DNA from 2 places in the Faecalibacterium sp. IP-3-29 genome. Region 2 is predicted to be linked to the other one. Evidence: a T-box and tRNA genes for the amino acid it is inferred to sense, from the RefSeq annotation. Region 2 holds a T-box; the other holds one or more tRNA genes.
What was found. The T-box of region 2 lies ahead of asnS (asparagine--tRNA ligase). A T-box ahead of a tRNA ligase gene usually reads a tRNA of that ligase, here a tRNA-Asn.
Positions count from the first base shown of each region.

Region 1: it has a tRNA-Asn gene. The T-box ahead of asnS (asparagine--tRNA ligase) is inferred to sense a tRNA for this amino acid. The anticodon was not compared.

Region 1 covers NZ_CP094471.1:2,904,256-2,908,677, forward strand. Annotated here, with positions in the region: gene MTP40_RS13930 (helix-turn-helix domain-containing protein) at 1-707, opposite strand, end outside; gene trpS (tryptophan--tRNA ligase) at 906-1,967, opposite strand; tRNA gene MTP40_RS13940 (tRNA-Asn) at 2,230-2,306, opposite strand; tRNA gene MTP40_RS13945 (tRNA-Glu) at 2,348-2,422, opposite strand; gene pckA (phosphoenolpyruvate carboxykinase (ATP)) at 2,871-4,422, shown strand, end outside.
Region 2 covers NZ_CP094471.1:360,187-364,608, forward strand. Annotated here, with positions in the region: gene MTP40_RS01645 (A/G-specific adenine glycosylase) at 75-1,130, opposite strand; gene asnS (asparagine--tRNA ligase) at 1,299-2,687, opposite strand; T-box leader at 2,735-2,991, opposite strand; gene MTP40_RS01655 (hypothetical protein) at 3,155-4,422, shown strand, end outside.

The DNA.
Region 1 (4,422 bases), 460 kb from region 2:
ATGGCCAGCAGCAGGCCGACTGCGGCAGCGACCCAGAAGTCTGGTACTCCCAGCATGGCCGTACCCAGGATCGGCACCACGGCCAGCACACAGAGCACCACGCCCTGGGTCATGCTGCGGCGGTAGGTGGGCGCATACTCCTGTTTCTGCCGCTCCACGATGCCCTCCACACCATAGGCAAGGGCGATCTGCTCTTTTTCCAGATATTCAAACGCTTCCAGCCGGATGGCGGCGGGCAGGATGAGCAGCAGCCCCAGCGCGACGAAGAGCAGCAGGAAGATGACACCGAGCCCTGTCATCCGCTCTTCGCTGGGTGTACCATCGCTCCATGCGCCCAGAACAAGCAGCGTGATGGGGCTGAGGATGCACAAGCTCACACCCGCCGCCATCTTCCCATGCACGGCCTGCACCGTGCTGAGATATGCGTTTGCCTCGTCAAATGAGACGGTGCGGCAGGGTTCCGTCACCCGCTCTTCCTTCGGCAGCGGGGCCGTGGCATCGGGCTGTTCCAGCTCATCTTTTAATAAGTAGTCGGTGCTCACTTCAAACAGAGCACTCAGCTTCAGTATTTTATCCAAGTCGGGGATGGACATTCCGCCCTCCCACTTCGAGACCGCCTGGCGCGAGACATTCAGCTGATTGGCCAGTTCCTCCTGGCTCCATCCATTCTGGCGGCGGAGAAGGGCAATTTTTTCTGCTAAGATCATAGTGTTCTCTTTTCTGCCGCAGGGCGGCGTATCAATGGATTCCGGCGGACGTCCTCTATGCTGTTATCATAGCAGATTTTCCAGTTGACAACCACCAATTGCGGCTTGAAATTTGTCAACCAGCGGTTGCAGCCACGCAAAAACCGCCTGCACCCAGCATAATCGCATGGGCACAGGCGGTTTTGTTTCTACCATTTGTTACTTCAGCAGGTTATTATCCGCGAAGTAGTCAATGCGCATGGCTTTGCGGACATTGGCCAGGGTGGCGGCAGCGGTCTTTTCGGCCACGGCGCTGCCTTCCTTCAGGATCTCCACGACCTCGGGCAGGCGCTGCTCCCACTCCTTGCGGCGGTTGCGGATGGGCTCCAGCTCGGCCTGCATGACGGCGTTGAGGAACTTCTTGATCTTCACGTCGCCCAGACCGCCACGCTGATAGTGGGCCTTGAGCTCATCGAGGTTCTGGTACTCCGGCAGGAACTCGGCAAAGTGCTCGGGGCGGCTGAAAGCGTCCAGATAGATGAACACGGGGTTGCCCTCCACCTTGCCGGGGTCCTGCACCCGCAGGTGGTTGGGGTCGGTGTACATGGACATGATCTTCTTCTTAATGTCCTCGGGCTCATCCGACAGGTAGATGCAGTTGCCCAGGCTCTTGCTCATCTTGGCCTTGCCATCGATGCCGGGCAGGCGCAGGCAGGCGGCATTCTGGGGCAGCATGATCTCAGGCATGGTCAGGGTCTCGCCGTAGACGGCGTTGAACTTGTGCACGATCTCGCGGCACTGCTCCAGCATGGGCATCTGATCCTCACCGGCCGGCACAGTGGTGGCACCGAATGCCGTGATATCCGCTGCCTGGCTGATGGGGTAGGTGAAGAAGCCCACCGGGATGCTGGTCTCGAAGTTCCGCATCTGGATCTCGCTCTTCACGGTGGGGTTGCGCTGCAGGCGGCTCACCGTGACCAGATTCATATAATAGAAGCTCAGCTCTGTCAGCTGAGGCACCATGGACTGGATGAAGATGTGGACCTTGTTGGGGTCCAGACCGCAGGCCAGATAGTCCAGTGCCACCTGCAGGATGTTCTGGCGGACCTTCTCCGGGTTATCGGCGTTGTCCGTCAGGGCCTGCGCGTCAGCGATCATAATATAGATCTCGTCGAACTTGCCGGTGTTCTGCAGGCGCACGCGCTCCTTTAAAGAGCCAACGTAGTGGCCAACATGCAGGCGGCCCGTGGGACGGTCGCCGGTCAGAATGATCTGTTTCATTGTGATTTCTCCTTTTCAGGCAGCTCACCCTCTCAGTCATTGCTGCGCAATGCCAGCTCCCCCAAAGGGGGAGCCTTGGGCAGCTTCACCGTTTCGTCAGAAGCTCTCCCTTTGGGAGAGCTGGCGCTCAAGCGCCTGAGAGGGTGAGGACGCTGACCACAAGGATGCCGCTATCGTGATATTTCTTACTCTCCAGTATATCCCCTGTGCAATTTTCTGTCAACAAAAAGAAAAAAGCGATGGAACATTTCCATCGCTTTGCTGGCGCCTCTTGCCTGACTCGAACAGGCGACACCCTGATTAACAGTCAGGTGCTCTAACCGACTGAGCTAAAGAGGCATCTATATAAAACGGCATACAGCCGTTTTACTACTATAAAATGGTGACCCGTACCGGAATCGAACCGATGTTAAAGGCGTGAGAGGCCTCTGTCTTAACCGCTTGACCAACGGGCCATACGTCCATTTTCGCATCGGGGTTTCGCTCCCGACTCGATTATTTTAGCATAGCAGTCGTACTTTGTCAACAGGAAATTTCAAGTTTTTCAGAAATTTGTGCTGCGGGCCTCCCGCCCCGGTTTTTCCGCTCTGGGATACCCAGTTGCATCCAGAATCGACAAAATATTATCAAAGTTGTGTTTTGGGTCTCTTTTCTTTATTTTGTTCGCCGCGGTTCCCCTTTCTTCTTATGAAATCACTTCAAACAGCTAAGATTCTGAATGAAATTTGTTACATTTATAAGAACCTTTTGTTTCCTCTGGTTGATTTTGGAACGTTTTTATGTATAATGGTAAACAGGAGAATACGCATCTGTATTTCTTCATCGCCCGCGCTGCCCATTGGCTAAGGGCCTGTGCGTCGCGCGATCAGAATTGATCTGAACGAAAGAAGAGGTATAAGTATCATGGCAAAGGTAGATCTGAGCAAGTACGGCATTACCGGCACGACCGAGGTCGTGTATAACCCCTCTTACGAGCAGCTGTTCGAGGAAGAGACCAAGCCCGGCCTGGAAGGCTACGAAGTGGGCAAGGTCAGCGAGCTGGGCGCTGTGAACGTTATGACCGGCATCTACACCGGCCGTTCCCCCAAGGACAAGTTCATCGTGATGGACGAGAACTCCAAGAACACCGTTTGGTGGACCAGCGATGAGTACAAGAACGACAACCACCCCGCTTCTGAGGAAGCCTGGGCTGCCGTGAAGGAGATTGCAAAGAAGGAGCTGTCCAACAAGCGCCTGTACGTTGTGGATGCTTTCTGCGGCGCAAACAAGGACACCCGCATGGCTGTCCGTTTCATCATGGAAGTGGCCTGGCAGGCACACTTCGTCACCAACATGTTCATCAAGCCCACCGCTGAGGAGCTGGAGAACTTTGAGCCTGATTTCGTTGTTTACAACGCTTCCAAGGCCAAGGTCGAGAACTACAAGGAGCTGGGCTTGAACTCCGAGACTGCTGTTATGTTCAACATCACCAGCAAGGAGCAGGTCATCGTCAACACCTGGTACGGCGGCGAGATGAAGAAGGGCATGTTCTCCATGATGAACTACTTCCTGCCGCTGAAGGGCATTGCTTCCATGCACTGCTCCGCCAACACCGATATGGAGGGCAAGAACACTGCCATCTTCTTCGGTCTGTCCGGCACCGGCAAGACCACCCTGTCCACCGATCCCAAGCGTCTGCTGATCGGCGATGACGAGCACGGCTGGGACGACAACGGCGTGTTCAACTTCGAGGGCGGCTGCTACGCAAAGGTCATCAACCTGGATAAGGACTCCGAGCCTGATATCTACAACGCCATCAAGCGCAACGCTCTGCTGGAGAACGTCACTCTGGATGCCGAGGGCCACATCGACTTCGCTGACAAGTCTGTCACCGAGAACACCCGTGTGTCCTACCCCATCAACCACATCCAGAACATCGTCCGCCCCATCTCTTCTGCACCTGCTGCAAAGAATGTCATCTTCCTGTCTGCTGACGCATTCGGCGTTCTGCCTCCCGTCTCTATCCTGACCCCCGAGCAGACCCAGTACTACTTCCTGTCCGGCTTCACCGCCAAGCTGGCTGGCACCGAGCGCGGCATCACCGAGCCCACTCCCACCTTCTCCGCTTGCTTCGGTCAGGCTTTCCTGGAGCTGCACCCCACCAAGTACGCTGAGGAGCTGGTCAAGAAGATGCAGATGAGCGGCGCTAAGGCTTACCTGGTCAACACCGGCTGGAACGGCACCGGCAAGCGCATCTCCATCAAGGACACCCGTGGTATCATCGATGCTATCCTGAACGGCGATATCAACAACGTGCCCACCAAGAAGATCCCCTACTTCGACTTCGAGGTTCCCACCGTCCTGAACGGTGTTGACACCGGCATCCTGGATCCCCGCGATACCTACGCCGACGCTTCCCAGTGGGAGGAGAAGGCCAAGGATCTGGCTGGCCGCTTCATCAAGAACTTCAAGAAGT
Region 2 (4,422 bases):
TTTGATAAGGCTATTATACCCGGAAAAGCAAAAAATTACAATCCGAAATGCAGAAATTTCATCAATCCGGGCAATCACAGCAATTTGGTCAGCAGCAGCTTTTTGTAGACCTTGAAGGCACCGGGCAGGGTGTACGCAGCCTCCAGCTGCTCCTTTCCGGCCCAGACGCAGCCTGCGGGGGCGGGCTGCTCCGGCACAGTGAGGAAATAGCCGCTCTGGTGCCACTCGATGTGGGTGAAAATGTGCTTGGCCGCAGGCAGGGGCGTGAAATGTACCCCTGTGCAGTCCAGTCCCAGGGCAGCAAGGCGGGCGGCGGTCTCTGCGGCGGTGAGGGTGGTATCCTCCCACAGCACCGGCTGCCACAGCCCGGCCAGCAGGCCTTTGGCCGGCCGCTGCTGGAGCAGCACCCGGCCCTCGTTCAGCACCAGCACCACCGTGACCGGTGTGATGCGCCGGGCCTTGGGGGGCGTTTTCTGGGGCAGGGAGAGGGCGGTGCCTGCGGCCCGGGCCCGGCAGAGCGTGCCCAGCGGGCACTGCTCACACAGAGGTGCGCCGTTGGGCAGGCAGACCAGCGCGCCCAGCTCCATCAGGGCCTGATTGTAGTCTCCGGCTTTTGCGGGCGGCTGGTGCTCCATGACCCGTGCCGTGAACTCCCGCTTCACCTGCGGGTCGGTGACCAGCCGAGGGTCGTTGTAGAGCCGGGCAAACACCCGCAGGACGTTGCCGTCCACGGCGGGAACCGGGAGACCGAAACTGATGGATGCAATGGCCCCCGCCGTGTACTCCCCGATGCCGGGCAGGGCCAGCAGGGCGTTGTAATCAGCAGGCAGCTGCCCGCCGTATTGAACGCAGACGATCTTCGCTGCCTTCTGCAGGTTGCGCACCCGGCTGTAATAACCCAGCCCCTCCCACAGCTTGTGCAGCTTTTCCTCCTCACATCCGGCCAGCGCGGGGATATCCGGCAGGGCGGCAAGGAAGCGCTCGTAGTAGGGCAGCGCCGCCGAGACCCGGGTCTGCTGCAGCATGATCTCGCTCAGCCAGACATGGTAGGGCGTGGGGTCCTCCCGGAAGGGGAGGATGCGGCGGTTGGCGTAGAACCAGTCCAACAGGGCAGGAGCGATATTTTCCACTTGTATTTATCTCCTTGTTGAAAACAACCCTCTCCGTCATTGCTCCGCAATGCCACCTCTCCCGAGGGGGGAGGCTATGCTGCCTTTATCCAAGAGCCGCAATAGGCTCCCCCTTCGGGGGAGCTGGCAAAGCCGACAGGCTTTGACTGAGAGGGTTGAATTTAATCCTTAGAAACCGTAAGCGGTGCGGGGGAAGGGCAGTACGTCACGGATGTTCTGGATGCCCGTGAGGTACATGATCATCCGCTCGAAGCCCAGGCCGTAACCGGCGTGCTCCACGCCGCCGAACTTGCGCAGGTTCAGGTACCACTCGTAGTTGGTCTTGTCCATGCCCAGCTCGTCCATGCGGGCCACCAGCTTGTCGTAGTTCTCCTCGCGCTGGCTGCCGCCGATCAGCTCGCCGATGCCGGGCACCAGCATATCAGCTGCGGCCACGGTCTTGCCGTCCGCGTTCATCTTCATGTAGAAGCTCTTGATCTCCTTGGGGTAATCGGTGACAAAGACGGGCTTCTTGAACACGACCTCGGTCAGGTAGCGCTCGTGCTCGGTCTGGATATCCACGCCCCACTCCACGGGGAACTGGAACTTCTTGTTGTTCTTCTTCAGGATCTCAATGGCCTCAGTGTAGGTGATGCGGCCGAACTCGCTGTTTGCCACCAGCTCCAGGCGCTCGATCAGGCCCTTGTCGATGAACTGGTTGAAGAAGGCCATCTCATCGGGGCAGTTGTCCAGCACGTAGCGGATGACGAACTTGGTCATGGCCTCGGCGGTGTCCATGTAGCCCTTCAGGTCGCAGAAGGCCATCTCAGGCTCGATCATCCAGAACTCGGCGGCGTGGCGGGTGGTAAAGCTCTTCTCCGCACGGAAGGTAGGGCCGAAGGTGTACACCTTGCCAAAGGCCATGGCCATGGCCTCGGCCTCCAGCTGGCCGGAAACGGTCAGGTTGACGGGCTTCTCAAAGAAGTCCTGGCTGTAATCCACGGTGCCGTCCTCGTTCTTGGGCACGTTCTGCAGATCCAGCGTGGTGACCTGGAACATCTCACCGGCACCCTCGCAGTCGGAAGCGGTCAGCAGGGGAGAGTGGGAGTAGATGAAGCCGTTCTCCTGGAAGAACTTGTGGATGGCGTAGGCAGCCACGCTGCGCACGCGGAATGCGGCGTTGAAGGTGTTGGTGCGGGGGCGCAGGGTGGGCATGGTGCGCAGATACTCCATACTCATCTTCTTTTTCTGCAGGGGGTACTCGTCTGCGGGGCAGTCGCCCAGGATCTCCACGCTGTCGGCGTTCAGCTCAAAGGGCTGCTTTGCCTGCGGGGTCAGGACGATGCGGCCCACGATGCGCAGGCTGCTGTACAGGCCGGTGTGGATGACCTCCTCGTAGTTTGCCAGCTTGCCTGCCTCCAGCACGACCTGCAGGGTCTTGAAGCAGCCGCCGTCCGACAGGGCGATGAAGCCGATGTTCTTGGAATCACGGATGTTCTTGGCCCAGCCGCACACGGTGACCACCGTGCCGTCGGCGGGAGTGTTCTTGTACAGCGAGACGATCTCAGTACGTTCCATCTTTCTTTCCTCCGATATAAAAATAAAAAGACAGCTTTGCCCTGAATTTTCAGGGCGAACAAGCTGTCTTGTAATGTCCGCGGTGCCACCTGAATTACCGGAAGTGTCCGGTCGCTCGCGCGCTCCAATAAGCGCTGCCCTGGTAACGCTGGGCTTTGCGGCGCACCTACTGGCGGCAGAATGCCGTGTTCAGTTTGCAGCTCCCGGGTGTTCGTTCGCGCACTGGCCCGCACGCGGCTCTCAGCTGCTGCCGCGCTCTCTGTAGCGTCCGGGATGCGTTACTTTTCCCGATCCTTGCTTTTCGGTAATTCTAAAAATAGCACAGCAGCACCGGTTTGTCAATCGGCTTTTTGTGGGAAAACGGTTGAATTCTGACGGAAAGGATGCTATTATTTATCCTGTTATAGTATGTGCATTGCACAAAACGGAACAAACATGAAGATTGGCTTTGTCCTGAGGAGTAGAGCATGAACGAAAATCAAACCACTTACCCCACCGGCGCACAGGATGAGGAAGAGATCGACCTCGTCGCGCTCATGGTGACCCTTCTGCACAAGCTCAAGCCTATCCTGCTGACCGCGGTGGTCTGTGCTGTGATCGCTGGCGGCCTTGCCGGGGTAAAAATCCTGCGCGGCGGCGCTGTTTCGGCAGAAGATCAGGTTGCTTATGAAGAGGCTCTGGCTGAGTATCAGCAGAAAGAGAAGGATTATGAGTTTGCTGTGCAGCAGTACGAGCTGACGGCGAAGAGCAACGAGGATGCGCAGTCCAGTGTGCAGGAAGCACTGAAACAGGCACAGGACTATGCAGAAAAGTCGCTGCTAAAAAATCTGGACGTTTATAATGTCTGGACGGCGCAGGCTGACCTTTATATTGACAGCGGCTACAAAATCCAGCCGGGTTCTGCGTATCAGAATGTTGACCCGACCGGTGCGTTGCTGGCTGCATATCAGAAACAGCTGGTCAGCGGTGACTCCATGAATGCTGCCGCTGATGCCGTAGGGGTAGATGTGCGCTACCTGAAGGGCGTGGTCACGGTAGAACTTTCCCAGAACGACAGTGGCGAGTATAACGGCGTGATGACCTTGCAGGCGTATGCTGCAGATCAGCAGACCGCAGAGAAAATTCTGAACGCGCTGCTGGGTCGTCTGGATCTGATCCATGATAAAGCGGCAGCTGCTGTGTGCAGCCACAGTGTACGCGTGATTGATCAGAGCGTGACACAGGGGGTCTCCACGGAACTGCGTGCGTTGCAGCAGACGAGCAATGAAGATGTTCAGAATCTGCAGAGCCAGCTGGTGGAACTGCAGAGTGCCCGTCAGGCGCTGGATGACAATCTGGCTTCTGCTAAGAGTACTTGGGAGAGTGCGGAGGAGCCCGCACTGGGCGGCGGCGCTGCCTCCTCGGTGGCAAAGTACCTGCTCATTGGCTTCCTGCTGGGCGGTGTGCTTGCCTGCGGCGTGGTCGTGGTCAAGTTCCTGCTGGACGGCATGGTCTACTCGGCCAGTGAGCTGAACCGCTCCACCGGCCTGCCCGTGCTGGGCGCGCTGGCCAGCGACCGCACCAAGAAAGCCGGAAAGCTGGATGCGAAGCTCTATCAGATGGAGGGCCGCCCCGATGGCAGCGCGGACGCTGAGATGCTCTGCCTGATGGCTCAGACCATCCGCAGCCGCGCCCCGGAGGCGAAGAATATTCTGGTTACCGGCGATCTGCCTGCGGACCAGCTGGAAGCATTGGC